Roseateles amylovorans: one gene and its partner. The protein of the gene in region 1 interacts with the protein of each later gene in a pairwise test. Links are inferred from orthologs where the notes say so. Each region holds a gene or a part of one and is shown on either strand. Other genes may lie near its edges. The genes, in order: rpe and eno.

Region 1 (9,423 bases):
GGCGGGACCAGGAAGCTCAGCGGCTGCGAACGCACCCGTGCCCAGATCGCGGCGCTGACCCGTTTGCGATCCGCCAGCTTGATGCCGCGGGACCGCAGCGCCACCTTGAAGGCCAGATAGAAGCTCACGCCGACATTCAGCAGACCGGTGCCCAGGATGCTGATCACGCAGAGCCAGAACGGCCAGTGCTTCAACACATCAACGCCCAGTGCACCCGCCGCGGCGGCGAGCTGGCCGCTCGACAGCGTCACATGCCGGACCTCGAGCGGCAGCCCGAAGAATCCCAGCAGCGCGGGCACCAGGCCGAGCATCAGGCCCAGACTGATGTTGGCGGTGAGACCGGAAATGTTCTCCCGCCACCAACGGGACCAGCGCTTGGCCCGGTTCTCTCCCAGGGTCGCGACGATGCGCGGATTCCAAGCGATTGCGCTGTCCAGCCGATGGAAGACGAACCAGTTCTCCACCCAGCCCGCGATCAGGCTGGACGCAAACAGCAGCACGCCGGTGAAGGCCGCAAAGAACAGCGACGGACCCAGCACCGTCAGCGAGTGCAGGACGTGCTCGGCATCTTCCACACCCACCAGCGGTTTGCCGAAGCTCAGCCAGGCCAGCAGCTGCACCGCCAGCACCATCGGTGCCGCCAGCGCCAGGTTGCCGATGATCCCGGCGGTCTGTGATCGGAACAGGTGAACCACTTCGTCGACGAAGGCCTGAAGGCCGGAATCGTTGTCGATGTGGCGCAGCTTTTCGGCCAGGGCCGGTGCCGTCATCGCGGGCTGCTTGGTGGCGACGGTCCAGTGCAGCAGCAGGATGATCACGAAGCTCAGCGCATAGTTCACGCCGGCCCAGAAGCCGCCCCAGAAGGCCGAGAGCCCGAGCGCCATGATCGCGAATTTCGCGAAGGTGGTGCCGGCGATGACCAGACCGCCGCCGCCGGCGCGGCGCAGCATGTCGCGGTATTCGTCGCGGTTGCGGGTGATGTAGTGCTCGCCGGTCTCGGCGCTGCGCTCGGCCACCTTGCGCGCCAGCAGGGAGTAGTGACGTGCGAACAGGGTGCGGATGCTGCGCCGGTCATGCACCACCGACACCAGGCTGGCCACCAGGCGCAGCAGCTCGCGTTCCGGATGCGGCGCCAGCAGCACCGCGAGCAGGTCCTCGACCCGTCGCAGCCGCGCCTGCATCTGCTCGACGCCGAACATCAGGTCCACCGAGACGCCGTGTTCCTCCAGATGGTCCGGCACCGAGCGCACCGCGGCGCGGCATTCGTCCAGCAGGGCGCGCAGGTATTGCAGCGCGGCAGGCAGGGCGGCGCGGTCGTCCTCGACCAGCGCCTGTTCGACCTGCTCCCAGGCGGTCGCCAGGTTGCGGAAGGGCCGGCTGGCCAGCCGTGTCGGATCCATGCGGGCGCGCAGCGCGCCCGACAGGCCCGCCGCGCGCACGGAGCTCACCAGCACGGTCACGGCGGCCCGCATTTCCTCGCGCCAGTCGCCTTCCGGCGCGCCCGCAAACAGAAGGCTCAGACGTTTCAGCAGCTCATCGTCGACGGCGTTGATCCATTCGGCGTCCTCCTCGTGCGGAAAGAGCAGCTCGAACAGCTCGGCCAGATCGCGGGTGTCGGCGCTTTGCGGCAGCACGCGGCGCCGGATCCGCCCCAGGAACTCGCCCCACAGGGCCATGCGCGGCGCGAAACCGACTTCGGCGAACAGGCTGATCGCGTCCACCTCCGCCCAGACGCCGGCGATGACCCCGGCGAAGGATGCCGCGTGCTCGGGATGACGCTCCAGCAGGTTCAGCAGGTATTTGAGCCGCCGCACCGGCAGCGGCGTGGGGATGGGCACCACCGGGCCCTCGACCTGCACACTCAAGGGCGCGCCGGCCGGCACCGTCACCGGAGCGGTGGGGCGATCATCCTTGAGCGGGGCGTGCCGCAACCATTCGACCAACCGCACCAGCCACAGGTTGCGCTCGGCCAGCGGCGCCCGCGGATGCGCCGCATTGAGCAGCGCGGTCAGGTCCCAGCCGCGGCTTTTCCACATCAGTGCAGGCTGCCGGCCTCGGCCAGCAGGAATTCGGGGACGTCGGCGTAGAAGACGTCGGCGGTTTCGGTGGCGCAGAGATAGCGGCCGCTCATGCTGCCCTGCTTGGTGGCGATCTGGGCCCAGGAGCTGTACTGGAACCGCTCGCCGGGCTGAAGCACCGGTTGATGGCCGACCACGGCCAGGCCGTGGACCTCCTGCGAATGGCCGTTGGCATCGACGATGGTCCAGTGACGGCCGATCAGTTGCGCCGTGACATCCCCGCGGTTCTCGATGGTGACGGTGTAGGTGAACGCGTGCTGGCCGCGCTCCGGGAAGGTCTGTTCGGCCAGGGGCTCGACGACGACGCTGCAGTGAAAGTGCGGATGTGCCATTGCACCAATTCTAGGTGGGGGTCCGGTATGCTGGGTCCATCATCAAAAGAACCCGCATGGAGACAAGTCCAGGCCCCTCTGTGCCGCCGAAGGCCCTTGGCGTTGCGTCGGCCGACGCCGTGACGGCCTCGGTGCGCGACCTGGGCGCGCCGCGCGCCGCAGGCACCGCGCACTCGGCGGCTGGCAAGCGGGGGGGCTCCTCCGGCGAGGCTGAGGCCGGTCGGCGGTTCACACTCGTGGCGCTGGCGCGAAGCGCCGTCGCGCTGACCGGCGTGCTCGCAACGGCTCGGTACGCCGGCGCGATCCCCTTGGGCATGGGGCCCGCCCCGGCGTCGGCGGCCACGTCGCCCGTCCCCGACCCCATGGCCCGTGGCGGCGCGTCCAGCACCGGCGCTCCCGCGCCAGCACCGGCGTCGCAGATTCCCGCGCCCCGTTCGGTCGCCAGTTCGGGCGACGCGGTCCCCTCGAGTGGTCTGCTGCGGCTGCGCACGGCCTCCCAGTCCGGCTCGCCGCTCAAGTACAGCTCGGGTGATCCGCAGCGGCCTGGCTTGTGCGGCGAGATCGTGACGGCGTTGCTGCGAGCGGATCCCGACCTTCGGTTGGACGGAGTGGAGCAACGGGTGCCGCTGCGCCGGGTCGAGCTGATGCTGGGCCGTCGTGAGATCGATGTCTTTTTCTGTCTGCTGGATGCCGAGCATCGGAGTCCGCTGATGCGCTATCTGCCGGTGCCGCTGTACCGGGTGCGTCATGTGCTGGCGATGCGGGCCGATGACCCGCGCGTGCCGCGGAACTGGGACGAACTGCGTGCGTTCGCCCGCACCGAGCCGCTGCTGGTGCAGCAGGGCACCAAGCTGGCCGGCACCTTGCGGGAGGCGGATGTGCGCCATGTCGAAAGCGCCCGCACCGATCGGGACGCGATGGAGATGCTCGTGCGCGGCCGGGCGACCGCCGTCTATGGGCAGGATCTCGGGCTGCGGCAGGCGCAGCGTGGCACCGAGCTCGAGCGGCTGGTGCGCATCGGTCCCACGGTGTTCCAGGAGGATGTGCAGTACGCCGTGGTGTCGCGTGGGGTGTCGGCCCCGGTGGTGGCCCGCCTGACCGAGCGACTGCGGCAACTGGCCGTCAGCGGCGAATTGGCGCGACTTGCTGAACGCTATCGTTGAGCGCGGCAAATGCCGTCCGACCACGCCCGCATCCGGGTTCCTACAATGACGGTTTTCCCCGCCACCGGCTCCCACTGCCGATTCCTGCCATGACGCCGCCGACCCATCGCATCGCCCCCAGCATCCTGTCCGCCGATTTCGCCAACCTGGGCGAGGAGGTTCGCCAGGTGCTGGCCGCAGGCGCAGACTGGATTCACTTTGACGTGATGGACAACCATTACGTGCCCAACCTGACCTTCGGGCCGATGGTCTGCGAGGCGCTGAAAAAGCATGCCGTCAAACCCGACGGCACCCGCGCGCCGATCGACGTGCACCTGATGGTGCAGCCGGTCGACAGCCTGGCGCAGGCGTTCTGCCGCGCCGGCGCGGACCTGGTGAGCTTCCACCCCGAGGCCAGCCAGCATGTGGACCGCACCATCCAGTTGATCCACGGCGAAGGCGCCAAGGCCGGCCTGGTCTTCAATCCGGCCACCTCGCTGGATGTGCTGGAGTGGGTGATCGACAAGATCGACCTGGTGCTGATCATGAGCGTGAACCCCGGCTTCGGCGGCCAGAGCTTCATCCCCAGTGCGCTGAAGAAACTGCAGCAGGCCAAGGCCATGATCCTGGCCAGCGGCCGCGACATCCGACTGGAGATCGACGGCGGCGTGAAGGTCGAGAACATCCGCGAAATCGCCGACGCGGGTGCCGACACCTTCGTCGCGGGTTCCGCCATCTTCGGCAAGCCGGACTACCGCGCGGTGATCGATTCGATGCGCGCCGAGCTGGCGCGCTGAGCACGGGTTTCCGCTGACCGTCCGCCTCGCTGCCCGTTGACTTGCCGACCGTTGACTTCCCGACCGTTGACTTGCTGACCGTTGCCTCGCCCTCGTGATGCCGTTGATGCCCACGGCGTGCGTCATGTCCTGCAGTCCTTCTTGATCCTGATGCGTTGACCTCGCTCCTGCTTGTCTGTGCCGCCAACCTGTGTCGCTCGCCGATGGCCGAGGCGGTGCTGCGCGCCCGTGCCGCCCCGCTCGGCCTGACGGCGGTGGCATCGGCCGGCGTCTTTGCATCGTCCCGGGCGGCGCCGGTGGACAGGCGAGCGCATCAGGTGCTGTCGTCCCGAGGCTATGCACTGGACAAGCGCTGGCGGTCACGCCGAGTGCGGTCGGAGGACTTCGACACCCATGACCTGATCCTGGCGATGGACCGCACCGTGCTGCGCGCCTTGCGGTCGATGCGGCCGCCCGTGTCGCCGGCCCGCATCGGCCTGTTCCTGAACGGCATGACCGGCCTGGGCCTGGACGAGGTGCCGGATCCCTACTACGGCGCGACCGATGGTTTTGCCCTGGTGCTGGACCTGATCGAGGCGCGGGTGCAGACCTGGCCGAGCGAGGCACGCGCCTTCAGCACCGACCTCGACTGAGGACGCCGGCGCGCCCGTCTACAGTCACGCCAGACGCCGTCGGAAGCCGTTGGACGCCGCCTGACTTCGACAGGAATCGGCGGACCACGGCGGACCACGGCGGGTTTAGACCTCTCGCGCGCCATCGCGCCGGGCCCCTTCCTTCAGCCCCATTCACAAGGCTCACCATGTCCGATCGATTGCTCCAGGCTCCGGATGGCCAGTGGCGCTGCCGCTGGTGCGAGACGCCGGGCTTTGACGCCTATCGCCACTATCACGATCAGGAGTGGGGCTATCCGGTCGACGACGACCGTCGGCTGTTCGAGAAGCTCTGTCTCGAAGGCTTTCAGTCCGGCTTGTCATGGCGGACGATTCTGGCCAAGCGGGAGGCGTTTCGCGCAGCCTTCAGCCACTTCGATATCGAACGGGTCGCCCGCTTCGACGAGGCCGACATCGAGCGCTTGCTGGCCGATGCGGGCATCGTCCGTCATCGCGGCAAGATCGAGGCGGCGATCCATAACGCGGGCCGCGCGCTGGCGCTTCAACAGGAGGCCGGTTCGCTGGCCGCGTTCTTCTGGCGGCATGAAGAAACGGGTTTGCCGCCGCATGAGGTGCGTGGGGCCTCGGACGGCTCACGGACCCTGTCCAAGGCCCTGAAACAGCGCGGCTGGAAGTTCGTGGGCCCGACGACGGTCTACGCGTTCATGCAAGCCATGGGCCTGGTCAATGACCATGCCCCGGGGTGCATCGGCCGGAACGCGGTCGACCGGGCCCGCGCGCGCTTCCGGCTGCCGACCTGAACGCCGCAGCCCAGGTGGTCGCAGGACGGGCCCGCGCAGATACGCGGATTCAGTCCGATGCGTCGTAGGTCGTGACGTTCATGAGCGAACCGGGCGGCGGATTGCTCAAGCGTGCGAGGCCCTCTTGGAAGGCTGCCAAATGCGCAGCACCGCGACGCTCAAGCAGGTCCGCCAGCCGGGAGTCATCGGCCGCAGGCTCGCCCAGATCGAGCGCCTGCCGGCATTCCCTTGCGGACATGGCGCCGTTGTGCAAGGCCTGCACGATGCCATCGATCAATCCACGCAGCGACGCCGGTGAGCTGCACATGGCAGCCAACCTCAAAAACTGCCGCAGCAGGCTGACCATGTCCGCGGGGGGCAGGATTTGGGGCGGTTGCGTGCGCGGTGTCGCCGGGCTCAGGGGCCGATCGTGGCGCAGCTCCGCGATCATCTGCACATAGGCACTCAGCACCTGACCCCGGCCAGCTTGGATGGCACTCGTGAACGCGCCGCGTGGGCCAGGGAGGTCCGGGGGAAGCAGACAGACATGGCGCCATAGGATTCCGGTGAACGAGACATGAGATCGATTGCGGATCTGTTCGATCAAGGTGCCGACGGCCCTCATCAGTTCGGCCGAGTCCTGTTGCATCGCCAGGCGGACCATCTCGCCGGTGATGTGGTTCTCCGAAAGGGTGGTCCAACCTCGTACCTGATCGGGTGCCAGCAGGGCCACGCGGTGCTGGGCAATGAATGCGTTCAGAAACCAACGGCTGCGCACACCGTCCAGCGGCAGGCGCCACGCGGACAGCAGCCCCTGCAGCGCCTCGTCAGTCAGGCGGCTGCAGAGCTGCTCGCATTGCGCCGCCTCGTCCAGAAGACTGCATGAAGGCATCTGAACCAATTCCGCGGGATTGGGGCAGCGCAGCGCAGCGTTGACCGCCGCCCGGGCGGCATTCGAAGGCAACCGGGCATGCACGTTGGCATCGGCCCAGCTCGCCAGGTCGGCCGGCCGCAGCGGACGGGCCGTACCCGCCTCTTCCGCCCAGGCCAATACCTCGTCCTGATGCATCACCGAGAGCAGGGTCTGCCGACCCGGGATCAACGGATGGGGCACCAGCATCTGCGTGATCGTCCGTGGGTGACTCTCGTCCGCGATCACATCCAGACGCCGAAGCTCGTTCAGCAGGTGACGCCCCACCATGGCGGGGTCGCGGAGCGGTCTTGCCCACATCACCCCGTCGTCGTCTTCATCCAGATCCAGGACGCCGTGGCGGGGTACCTGACCGAACTCGGGCGAGAGGATGGCATCCGCTGCTGCGGCTGCGCGGTCCATGTCATCGTTCCATCGCCAGGGTTCGGACGAGGGGCGGGATGCTTCAGGCAGTTCGGACAGGAAGCTGTCGCGCCAGCGTTGGAGGTAGTTCTCTGCCAGGTGCTCAGCCAGACGACCGGGCACGAGCCGATGCTGGACCTCGAGCCGCACCTGTTCGAGCGTCTGGCGGTCGGGGGGCGCCGCGAGCCGATCGGCCGGCGGCGGCCGCCCCATGGCCGGATACAGCGCATGCCGCAGGCCGGACACCAGGTGAACCTGGGAGCCCGGCGCCATACGCAGCGTCCATTCGTGCAACCGTTCTACCTCAGTGACGATGATCTGGGTCAGCAGGGCTTCCATGGCCAGGTCGGCCGTGGCCGCCAGGCCGGTGCGGGATCGATCCAGCGCGATGCAGGCCTCCTGCAGCGCCAGGAGCACGCCGTCCAGGCACAAGGTCAATCGCGGTGTGGTCTCTTGCAGGGCTGTCAGCCGAGGCACGAGGTCGACGCGCTCGTCGGTGACTCGCCTGACAAACAGTGCCAATAGATCCTGGCCGTGATTGAAGAAGTCACCCGCCTGCGGACCCCATTGGCGATGCCGTCCAAGGATGTCGAAGTCCATGATGCGGCCATAAAGGCAAGACAGGTCCGTGAACACGGCCAGCGCTGCGGCTTGGGACAGGTGACGGTTCGCGAAGTTCCTCAGCTGCTGCATGTGCTGGTGTAGCTCGTCGCGGAAGAGGGGGAAGCTGTCGCTCACGCGGAAGCGGGCGACCGTGCCATGTCGTGCCGGGTTGTAGCGCACGGGTGTGGTGGGCACCGGCGCCCCGGGAACGTTTGGCACGTTCATCACGTCCGGCGGGGAGCGATGGCCGGCTGTCGCCCCGGAGGGCGGATCGGCTGAGGGGCCGGCGGAGGGGTCCGCCGCCGTACCGCCGCGCTGCAAGAAGGTGGGCGTGAAGCCGGGAAGGGTCCAAGACATGCGCAATCAGTGCGCAGACCCTGGCCGCGGTTCTGACTGCAGCCGCTCCGCGCCGCACCTGTAGTACCTGCAAGATCCGTCGACTCCGCCAGCTGCGGCGCCGGAGGCCCCCGGCCGGCCCGCCGGCATGTGCCGCGACCCCGCGGGCGGTTGGCAAGCAGGGTGTTCAGTCTGCGTGCGGGCCCGCGGGGTGCTCGGTCAATCGCGTGGGCGCGACCTCACGGTTATCGGCCCCCGTCCTCCTTGGAGGCTGTGACGCTGTCTCACACGACCAGTGCCTTCGCAAGCGCGGCGCCGACCGCGGCGTTGTGTTTCACCAGCGCGATGTTGGTGGCGAGACTGGCGCCGCCACTCAGGTCCTTGATGCGCGCCAGCAGGTAGGGCGTCACCGACTTGCCGCTGATGCCCTGGGCGTCGGCCTCGCTGAGCGCCTGCGCGATGTAGCCGTCAATGACGGCCGGTGGCATGGCGGCCTCGGCCGGGACCGGATTGCTGATGACCGCGCCGCCGCCTAGTCCCAGCGCCCACTTCGCGCGCAGGAATTTCGCCTGGTCGCCGGGATCATCGATCCGGAAGTCCGCCTTCAGGCCGCTGTCCCGGGTGTAGAACGCCGCGAAGTTGTCCTGTCCGACCGAGATCACCGGCACGCCGTAGGTTTCCAAGTACTCCAGCGTCAGGGCCAGGTCGAGGATGCTCTTGGCGCCGGCACAGACCACGGCGACCGGGGTGCGGGCCAGTTCCTGCAGATCGGCGGAGATGTCGAACGAGGTCTCCGCGCCGCGGTGCACGCCGCCGATGCCGCCGGTGACAAACACTTCGATGCCGGCCAGTTGGGCGCAGATCATGGTGGCGGCGACCGTTGTGGCACCGATGCGGCCGGTGGCCAGCGCGAAGGGCAAGTCGCGGCGGCTGAGCTTCATCGCATCGGGCGACCGGCCCAGCCATTCGAGTTGGGCCTCATCCAGGCCGACCCGGATCTTGCCGTCCAGCACCGCGATGGTGGCAGGCACCGCGCCGTGTTCGCGCACGATGGCCTCGACCTCGCGCGCGGTCTGCACGTTCTGCGGATAGGGCATGCCATGCGAAATGATGGTGGACTCCAACGCCACGATCGGCTGGCGGGCCAGGCGGGCGTTGGCGACTTCGGGAGAAAACTCGATCAGGTGTTCCAGCGTCATGGGGGGCTCGATTCGTGGGTGGGGAACGGCGCGACGCCGTCCAGGAGTCCGGGATGCAGGGCATCGCTGACGGTGTGGTCGCTCTGCAGCGTGAGCGCCGCCAGCTTCAGCCCGAGCTGGCAGGCAGCGCGCAGATCGTCGGGCGCGCGGCTGAGCGCGGCGACGATGCCTGCGGTCATGGCATCACCCGCACCGGTGACCTCGCGGATGCGG
Region 2 (9,520 bases), 2.0 Mb from region 1 along the record:
CACGCGATCAACGCTGGCGCGGATGCGGGCGGGAAGCGCGGGTGAGGCGAAGGGCAAGGGGTCCGCTGAGCCGCCGAGCGGCCATGCGGCAGCCCAGGCGCTGGCAGCGCCGATCAGATGACGTCGTTGCATGGCGTGGGACGAGCGCCGGCGAGGCGCCCGGATCAGGAGGGCATCAAGGGGATTTCAGCGAGGCGTCGGCGGGCGTCTGCGGGGCCTCGGCCGGACATCCGCGGCGCATCTGCAGCGCAACCGCAGGCGATGGGCCACACCCGACGCGGCCCCGCCGCGGCCCCCGCGCTCAGGCGGCGGCCAGACGCGACAGCGACTTGCGGATCAGCGACGCATCACGCAGGCGCTGGGCAGAGCCATCGGCATCGAGCAGCACGACGGTCAGCGTCTGACCGCCGCTCTTCATGCGCATCGTCAGGCAGCGGCCGGCCTCGGTGGTGTAGCCGGTCTTGGACAGTTTGATGTCCCAGCCCTTGCCGCCGACCAGGTGGTTGGTGTTGCGCAGCTCCCGGGCGCGGCCATTGATCGCCACGCGGCTGCTCTTGTCGCTGGTGATGCGGGCGATGTCCGGATAGTGCGCTGCGGCCATGGCGATGCGGGCCACTTCGGTGGCGGTCGAGGTGTTGGCGGGCGACAGGCCGGTGGGGTCGACCAGGGTGGTGCGGGTCAGGCCGAGCGCCTGGATCTTCGCCTGCACGGCGGCCTCGAAGGCGGCGGTGCCGCCGGGATAGGCACGGGCCAGGGCGGCGGCGGCGCGGTTTTCCGAGGACATCAGCGCCAGTTCAAGCGCCGCGGCGCGTGTCATCTGGGCGCCGACTGCCACCCGGGAGCGGCTGTGCTTGAGCAGGTCGACATCGGCGGCGTCGATCCGCAACATCGCCTGCGGATCCTGGTGGGCATCCAGGACCACCATCGCGGTCATCAGCTTGGTCAGCGAGGCGATCGGAACAATCGCATCCGGATCCTTGGCCATCATGACCCGACCGCTGTCGTCGACCACCATCACATGCCGCGCATTGACCGGCAGCTTCATCATCTGTGTGCCGGACACGGTCTGGAAGGCCGGTGCGGCGACCGGTGCGGCGGCGGTCACGACGCCGGACTGACGCTGCGGCGAGCGGGCCTGGGTGGGCTCGTCCACGGCGACGGGCGCATGGCTGGCGGCTTGGACCAGCAGGGTCGCGCAGGCCAGCAACAAGGCAGGCAGGGCCAGCTTCCAGCTGGTGGTGTGCGGCGTGGTGATCATCAGTTGCTCGATGCGTTGCAGGAGGTGGCCGCCGCGGGCGGACAGCGCGGGAAAGGGGGGAGGGGCGGACCGGCCGGCGCGGGCGTCCGGATCGGGGCGCCGGACGGATGGGCGGGATGCGGGGGATGCGTTGAACTGCGACAGCGCGGCCAGGGCGGTGGCCACGCGATGACGGTCGCCCTCCAGCGCGTCGGCGGCCAGCGCGTCGGCGACCTGTTCGCGCTCATGCCGCATGCGGGCCGACAGCCACCAGACGGCGGGATGGAAGAACAGCAGCGCTTCGGCCAGGCTCTGCAGCAGATTGACCAGGAAGTCCCATCGCCGCACATGGGCCAGTTCATGGGCCAGGAGGGCGTCGATCAGCGGCGCCGGCAGACCGGTGAGCAGGCTGGCGGGCACCAGCACCAGCGGGCGGAAGGCGCCGACGGTGATCGGGCCGTCCAGCGTCGGCAGCAGGCGCAGCGGCACTGGTCGGTGGATGTGAAGTCGGCGGCGCAGCGCATCCAGCCGCGCCTGCCACTCGGCCGGGGCGGCGGTGGCGCGGCGTCGCAGTCGGGCCACCCACACCAGCCCCAGACCGAGACGCAGGCTCATCAGTCCGACACCGCTGGCCCAGGCGTGGACCAGCAGCGGGAGGTGGTCGACCAGTTCCTTCAGCGGGCGGGGCAGGGCCTCATCGCTGTCGTAGCGCCATTGGCCGGACGGCTGCACCAGCCATAGCCAGTGCAGCAGCGGCAAGGCCAGACAAGCGGCCAGGGCCGCCGCGCAGACGGCGTAGCGCGCCTGAGGGGCGGCACCGCGCAGTGCCCGCAAGCCGACAGCGGCGAGGGCGGCGATCAGCACCACTTGCCAGAGCGCATGCAGCAGCACCCAACCCAGCGCCGCCACGGCGCTGTCCAACCAGATCGCGCCCATCAGGATTTGGCCTCGCGGTCGAGCAGGTCCTGGATCTCCGCCCGCTCCTTGGCATTCACATGACCCTTCAGTGCCGCCATCACCAGCGCCTTGCCGGAGCCGGCAAAGGCCTTGGCGATCAGTTCCTTCAGCAGCCGTGTCTGGAGTCTTTCCTGGGTCTGCACCGGTGCATAGCGCTGCGGGCGCTGGGTTTCATCGCGTTCCAGCAGCCCCTTGCCGTGCATCACTTGCAACTGGCGCAGCACCGTCGCATAGGTGGCGTCCGGTCGTTCGGGCAGCAGGGCCTCGTGGACCTGGCGGGCATCGGCGGGACCGAGGCGCCACAGCACGCGCAGCAGATCGAGTTCGCCCGCCGTAGGGGGTGGCAATCCAGTTTTCGACATGACGCGCAGAATAGGTGTTCTAGAAGAGATTGTCTAGAACAAAATGTCTAGATGGCGGCGATGTCTCTCTCGCTCTCTACTCCCTCTCCCTCTCCCTCTCCCTCTCCCTCTCCCTCTCCCGGGGTGTTCCCAGCGGGGCAGCAACGCGCGAAGCGGCCGGCTGCTGGGGTGTGGCATCCCGGCTTCGCGGGGCCCTCCGTCTGTCTCCTTGGGCGACCCCGGCATCCCCCAAGGCGCCCCTGATATCCTTCTGATGCGGGGGGAGGCACGCCGGGCGCCGGGTCGACCAAGAGCCGACCTATATAATCGCGCTTTACCACCACGGCGTTTTTGGGATCCCATCGGAGTACCCAGGCGCTGCAAGACAATGACCAAGTACGTCTTCGTCACCGGCGGTGTCGTGTCCTCCCTCGGCAAGGGCATCGCATCGGCCTCTCTCGCCGCCTTGCTCGAGTCCCGCGGCCTCAAGGTCACCCTCATCAAGCTGGATCCCTACATCAACGTGGATCCGGGCACGATGTCCCCGTTCCAGCATGGCGAAGTCTTCGTGACCGACGACGGCGCCGAGACGGACCTGGACCTGGGCCACTATGAGCGCTTCATCACCACGCGGATGAAGCGGAGCAACAACTTCACGACCGGACAGATCTACATGTCCGTGCTGGAGAAGGAACGTCGCGGCGACTATCTCGGCAAGACGGTGCAGGTCATCCCGCACATCACCAACGAGATGCAGGAGTTCATCCGTCGCGGTGCCGGTCATGGCACGCCGGATGCGGTGGATGTGGCGATCGTCGAAATCGGCGGTACCGTGGGCGACATCGAGTCGCTGCCCTTCCTGGAAGCCGCTCGGCAGATGAGCCTGAAGCTCGGTCCGACCAATGTCGCCTATGTTCACCTGACCTATGTGCCGTGGATTGCCGCGGCCGGTGAACTCAAGACCAAGCCCACCCAGCACACCGTCCAGAAGCTGCGCGAAATCGGTATCCAGCCCGACGCGCTGCTGTGCCGTGCCGACCGCCGCATCCCGGACGATGAGCGCGAGAAGATCTCGCTGTTCACCAACGTCCCCGAATACGGCGTGATCTCGATGTGGGACGTGAACACCATCTACAAGGTGCCTCGCGTGCTGCATGAGCAGGGTCTGGATCAACTGATCTGCACCAAGCTGCAGCTCAACACCAAGTCGGCCGACCTCAAGCGTTGGGACACCCTGGTCAGCGAGGTCGAGAACCCCAAGACCGAAGTCACGATCGCGATGTGCGGCAAGTACACCGATCTGTCGGACAGCTACAAGTCGCTGAACGAGGCCCTGCGCCACGCCGGCATCCACAACCATGCGCGGGTGAACATCGAGTACGTCGATTCCGAAACGCTGGATGCGGACGGCATTCGCCAGCTCAGCCAGTACGACGCGATTCTGGTGCCGGGCGGTTTCGGCAAGCGCGGCGTGGAAGGCAAGATCCTGGCGGCCCAGTACGCCCGCGAGCACCAGACCCCCTACCTGGGCATCTGCCTGGGCATGCAGGTCGCGACCATCGAATATGCCCGTCACAAGGCTGACCTCGCGGGCGCGAACTCCACCGAGTTCGAACCCGACGCGCAGCACAAGGTGATCGCGCTGATCGACGAGTGGCAGGATGCAGACGGCACCATCCAGAAGCGCGACGAGAAGTCCGATCTGGGCGGCACGATGCGCCTGGGTGCCCAGAGCTCCGACGTCAAGCCGGGCACGCTGGCCTATGAGATCTACGGCCCGGTTGTGACCGAACGCCATCGTCATCGCTACGAGGCCAACGAGCACTATCTGGATCAGCTGCAGCACGCCGGCCTGGTGATCTCCGCGATCACCCAGCGCGAGAAGCTGACCGAGATCGTCGAACTGCCGCGCGAGGTGCACCCCTGGTACATGGGCGTGCAGTTCCACCCGGAGTTCAAGTCCACCCCTTGGGACGGCCACCCGCTCTTCATCGCCTTCATCAAGGCCGCGCTCGAGCACAAGGCCAAGGCCCATCCTGAAGCCAAGGCCGCCTGAGACCGCCTGAGACCGCTGAGACCAACCGACGCCGCGCTTCCTTCCACAGGCCGCGTCAGCGCCCCGCGAACCCGCCCGAGACCTCGCCCATGCCCGCCTTCATCCTGATCGACGTGACCGTGACCGATGCCGCCCAGATGGCGATCTATCGCGAATGGAGCACCAAGGCGATGAAGGAGCATGGGGCGGAGGTGCTGGTGCGTGGCGGCGAGTTCGAGGTGCTGGAAGGCCCGTGGACCCCGGGCCGTCTGGTCGTGCTGAAGTTCGCCGACCGCGAAGCCGCCAAGGGCTTCTATCACTCCGAGACCTACCAACATGCCAAGTCGCTGCGCGAGAACGCCGGCGTCATGCGCATGGTGTTGGTCGACGGTGTGTGATCCGCGCGTCACCTTGATGACGATCGCCTCGACACCGCCCGCCGTGCTGGCCACGTGCGTCCGTGGATCGATTGTTCTGCGCAGGTAACTACAAGCTGGCACCATGCGCGCCGACAAGATTTTTCACTTCTGGAGACTGTTCCCATGAGCGCCATTGTTGATATCGTCGGCCGAGAGATCCTCGACAGCCGCGGCAATCCCACCGTGGAATGCGACGTGCTGCTGGAGTCCGGCGTGATGGGCCGTGCGGCCGTGCCTTCCGGCGCGTCCACCGGCTCGCGTGAAGCGATCGAACTGCGTGACGGCGACAAGTCGCGCTACCTGGGCAAGGGCGTGCTGAAGGCCGTCGAGCACATCAACACCGAGATCTCGGAAGCGGTGCTGGGGCTGGACGCGTCGGAACAGGCCTTCCTGGACAAGACCCTGATCGACCTGGACGGCACCGACAACAAGAGCCGCCTGGGCGCCAATGCGATGCTGGCGGTGTCGATGGCAGTGGCGCGTGCGGCGGCCGAAGAATCCGGCCTGCCGCTGTACCGCTACTTCGGCGGCATGGGTGGGGTGCAACTGCCGGTCCCGATGATGAACGTCATCAACGGCGGCGCGCACGCCAACAACACGCTGGACCTGCAAGAGCTGATGATCATCCCCGTGGGCGCACCGTCGTTCCGCGAGGCCCTGCGTTGGGGTGCCGAGGTTTTCCATGCGCTGAAGAAGATCCTGCACGACAAGGGCATCAGCACCGCCGTCGGCGACGAAGGCGGTTTTGCCCCCAGCGTGGAAAGCCACGAGGCGGCCATCCAGTTGATCCTGGAAGCCATCGACAAGGCCGGCTACACCGCCGGCGAACAGATCGCGCTCGGCCTGGACTGCGCTGCCAGCGAGTTCTACAAGGACGGCAAGTACGTCCTGGAAGGCGAGGGCGGCATCCAGCTGAGCGCTGAGCAGTGGACCGACATGCTGGCCACCTGGGTCGACAAGTACCCGATCATCTCGATCGAGGACGGCATGGCCGAAGGGGACTGGGATGGCTGGAAGCACATCACCGAGAAGCTGGGCGAGAAGGTGCAGCTGGTCGGCGACGACCTGTTTGTCACCAACACCAAGATCCTGAAGGAAGGCATCGACAAGGGCATCGCCAATTCGATCCTGATCAAGATCAACCAGATCGGCACCCTGACCGAGACCTTCGCGGCCATCGAGATGGCCAAGCGCGCTGGCTACACCGCCGTCATCTCGCACCGTTCGGGCGAGACCGAAGACTCGACGATTTCCGACATCGCCGTCGGCTTGAACGCGGGTCAGATCAAGACCGGTTCGCTGTCGCGGTCCGACCGCATGGCCAAGTACAACCAGCTGCTGCGCATCGAGGAAGACCTGGGCGACGTGGCGGTCTATCCTGGCCGTTCGGCGTTCTACAACCTGCGCTGATCGCCCGCAGGGGCCGGCATTCCGGGTGGCGGCGTGTTGCGCCCCTGGACTGCGGCCGGTGTCCCATCCGATCAGGCCGTTGCGGATCAGATTGGATGGGGCCGACAGGGGTCAGTAGGGGTCGGTAGGGTGGCGGCGCGGCGGTCATGACCTGTCATCCGGGGCATTCATCAGCCGTGGTGGCGGCCCCTGATGGCGGACCGTGATGGCCAACACGCCCCACCTGAATGCGGTAGGTGCCGGGCAATGCCTGCCACCGCGCTGCGGCTACACTTCTGGCCGTGAAAGCCCTGGCCATCGTCCTCACAGCCTTCCTTGTCGCCATCCAGGCCCAGCTCTGGTTTGGCAAGGGCGGGCTGGCGCGCGGCGTCCAGTTGCGGGCCGAACTGCGTGAGCAGATGGAGGCCAACGAGAAGGCGCGGGCCCGCAACGCACAATTGCAGGCCGAACTGCTGGACCTTCGCGAAGGCCTGGAGATGGTCGAGGAAAAGGCCCGGCTCGAACTGGGCATGGTCAAGCCGGACGAAGTCTTCGTTCCGCTGCGTCGCTGAGTCGCCTCGGCGGTGTCTGTTCCGATCGACTCGATCTTGGTCCGTCCGCTGCCGTTGCGCCGATGTGTCGATCTGCCGACCTGCCGACCTGCCGACTTGCCGACTTGCCGACTTGCGGGCTCCGCGAGTCTTGGAGTTCAGGATTCGTCGAGCTCCCGAGGCTCCGGGTTGCCGGGTCTCGGTGTTCCCGAATTCCCGAGGCGGGCCTCGTCGTCAGCCTGGCGGGCTAGCCTTGCGCCATTGAACCCCTGAGTGATCCATGGATGCTCTGCCGTCGCTTCAGTCCCTCGTGTCGTTGATGCTCGCTCCGGCGTTCACCGCCCTGGGCAGTCCCATCAGTTGGCTGGAACTGGTCGCCTTCGTCCTGGCCATCTGGATGGTCGTGTGCAACATGCGGGTTCAAGTGCTGGCCTGGCCGCTGGCGCTGAGCAGTTCGCTGCTGTACTTCCTCCTGTTCTGGAGCGGCAAGCTCTATGGCGAGGCCTCGTTGCAATTGTTGTTCGCCGCCTTGTCGCTCTGGGGCTGGTGGCAATGGTTGCGCGGCCGGACGGCGGATGGTCAGGCGCTGCGTGTTCGCACACTGGGGCCCCGAGGCCGTTGGGCCGCCTTGCTGGTCACCTTGGCGGCCTGGCCGTTGTTGGGGCTCTTCCTTCAACACCGCACGGATTCGCCGCTGCCCTATTGGGATGCCTTGCCCACCGTGGCCAGCATCACTGGGCAATGGTTGCTGGGTCGCAAGTACCAGGAAAACTGGCCCGTCTGGGTGCTGGTGAATCTGGTCAGCATTGCCCTGTTTGCGCTCAAGGGCTACTGGCTGACGGTGGTGCTGTATGCGGTCTTCGTACCGATGTCGGTGGCGGGTTGGCGTGCGTGGCAACGTCAGCTGGGCGCGCCGGTGCCGGCCTGACCCGCGACCGCCAGGTTCGACATGGCGCTTCACATCGCGCTCCTCGGGGCCGAGAGCACCGGCAAGAGTCAGCTCGGTCAGGACCTGCTGCGCCATCTGTGCGATCAGACCCGGCTGCGATGTGCCCTGGTCCCGGAGTTCCTGCGTGAGTGGTGCGACCGGGAGGGCCGCACGCCACGCCCGGACGAGCAGATGGCCATCGCCCAGGAGCAGCATCGTCGCGCCGACGTCGCTGCGCAGGCCCATGACCTCGTGCTGCACGACACCACGCCGCTGATGACCGCCATCTACAGCGACCTGCTGTTTCAGGATGACAGTCTCTATCCGTTCGCACTGCGCGTGCAGGCCGGCATGGATGCGACCTTGCTCATGGCGCTGGACCTCCCCTGGGTGGCCGATGGCCTGCAGCGGGATGGCCCGCAGGTGCGCGGCCCGGTCGATCAGGCGATCCGGCGCGCGCTCCGCGGTTCAGGGCTGGGCTACAGCCTGGTGGCCGGAGAGGGTGGGGCGCGCTTGGCGCAAGCCTTGAACGCGCTGGGACCGCTGCTGCGTCCTCATCTCGGTCGAGAAGACGGTCTGTTCGGTCGACTGCTTCAGCGCGGCGAGCGCCTGGGGGGCGATTGGCGCTGCGACAACTGCGACGACCCGGACTGCGAACACGCGAGCCGTCAAACACGGCTTTGAACCTGTCGGCGAGGCACAATCCGCCGTCCCCGATCGCAGAGGTTTGCAGGACCTCGGAGTGCCCTCATGAATCGACTGGTTCCGCGTCATTTCCTTCTGCTGCTGAGCAGCGCCGTGCTCGCCGCGTGCGCCAGCATGACGGCACCGCCAGACGCTCCGCCGAGCGCCCCCGCCCCGTCTGCGTTGAAGTCGACGTCGACGGTGAACGCGGCCACGGTGGCGGTGAAGGTGCTGGCGATCAACGATTTCCACGGTAATCTGATGCCGCCAGCCGGTGGCATCAAGCTTCGCGATCCGCAAACCGGGGAGACCTTGACGTTGGGCGCGGGCGGCGCGGAGCGCATGGCGACTGTCGTCCAGGCATTGAAGGCGAAGAACCCCAACCATGTCTTCGTCGCTGCAGGCGATCTCGTGGGTGCCAGCCCGCTGCTGTCGGCACTGTTCCATGACGAGCCCACGATCGAATCCCTGGGACTGATGGGTCTGGATCTGTCGGCCGTCGGCAATCATGAATTCGATCAGGGACTGACGGAGCTGCTGCGCAAGCAGAACGGCGGTTGTCATCTCAAGGATGGTTGCAAGGGGCCGACCCCGTTCACCGGCGCGCGTTACCAGTACCTGGCGGCCAGCACGATCGACACCGCGACCGGGCGCCCGGTACTGCCCGCCTACAGCATCAAGCGGTTTGATGGCGTGCCTGTCGGCTTCATCGGCCTGACCCTGAAAGACACGCCCAATCTGGTCAGCCCGACCGGCGTGGCCGGACTCCGTTTCGACGACGAGGCCCAGACCGTCAATCGCCTGGTCCCCGAACTCCAGCGACAGGGCGTGCACACCGTCGTGGTGCTGATCCATGAAGGCGGCGTTCCGACTGGCAGCTACAACGAATGCCCGGGGATCTCGGGTCCGATTGTGGACATCGTCAAGCAACTGGATCCCAGCGTGGGGCTGGTCGTCTCCGGACACACCCACCGTGCCT

What was found.
Region 2: the proteins of rpe (region 1) and eno interact in binary tests that used the Escherichia coli proteins (3 or more experiments, as listed by UniProt). The link is inferred for Roseateles amylovorans from one-to-one orthologs.

What each region holds. Positions count from the first base shown.
Region 1 is NZ_CP104562.2:652,952-662,374, forward strand. What follows is about bases 2,678-5,505. They hold rpe (ribulose-phosphate 3-epimerase), read left to right. Parts: upstream 2,678-3,662; coding sequence 3,663-4,349; downstream 4,350-5,505. Other genes in these bases: N4261_RS02780 (substrate-binding periplasmic protein), read left to right, coding at 2,678-3,573; N4261_RS02790 (low molecular weight protein-tyrosine-phosphatase), read left to right, coding at 4,505-4,981; N4261_RS02795 (DNA-3-methyladenine glycosylase I), read left to right, coding at 5,149-5,505. In the rest of the region: transporter-like protein TlpB, read right to left, coding at 1-2,036; apaG (Co2+/Mg2+ efflux facilitator ApaG/CorD), read right to left, coding at 2,036-2,410; more of N4261_RS02780, read left to right, coding at 2,467-2,677; more of N4261_RS02795, read left to right, coding at 5,506-5,760; N4261_RS02800 (hypothetical protein), read right to left, coding at 5,810-8,032; N4261_RS02805 (pseudouridine-5'-phosphate glycosidase), read right to left, coding at 8,296-9,210; N4261_RS02810 (PfkB family carbohydrate kinase), read right to left, coding at 9,207-9,423. UniProt on the Escherichia coli protein: Catalyzes the reversible epimerization of D-ribulose 5-phosphate to D-xylulose 5-phosphate.
Region 2 is NZ_CP104562.2:2,617,402-2,626,921, forward strand. What follows is about bases 4,331-7,255. They hold eno (phosphopyruvate hydratase), read left to right. Parts: upstream 4,331-5,112; coding sequence 5,113-6,399; downstream 6,400-7,255. Other genes in these bases: pyrG (CTP synthase), read left to right, coding at 4,331-4,591; N4261_RS11080 (DUF1330 domain-containing protein), read left to right, coding at 4,681-4,968; ftsB (cell division protein FtsB), read left to right, coding at 6,681-6,950; pnuC (nicotinamide riboside transporter PnuC), read left to right, coding at 7,210-7,255. In the rest of the region: N4261_RS11060 (NAD(P)/FAD-dependent oxidoreductase), read right to left, coding at 1-132; N4261_RS11065 (M56 family metallopeptidase), read right to left, coding at 302-2,173; N4261_RS11070 (BlaI/MecI/CopY family transcriptional regulator), read right to left, coding at 2,173-2,556; more of pyrG, read left to right, coding at 2,924-4,330; more of pnuC, read left to right, coding at 7,256-7,857; N4261_RS11100 (ATP-binding protein), read left to right, coding at 7,879-8,541; N4261_RS11105 (bifunctional metallophosphatase/5'-nucleotidase), read left to right, coding at 8,608-9,520. UniProt on the Escherichia coli protein: Catalyzes the reversible conversion of 2-phosphoglycerate (2-PG) into phosphoenolpyruvate (PEP). It is essential for the degradation of carbohydrates via glycolysis.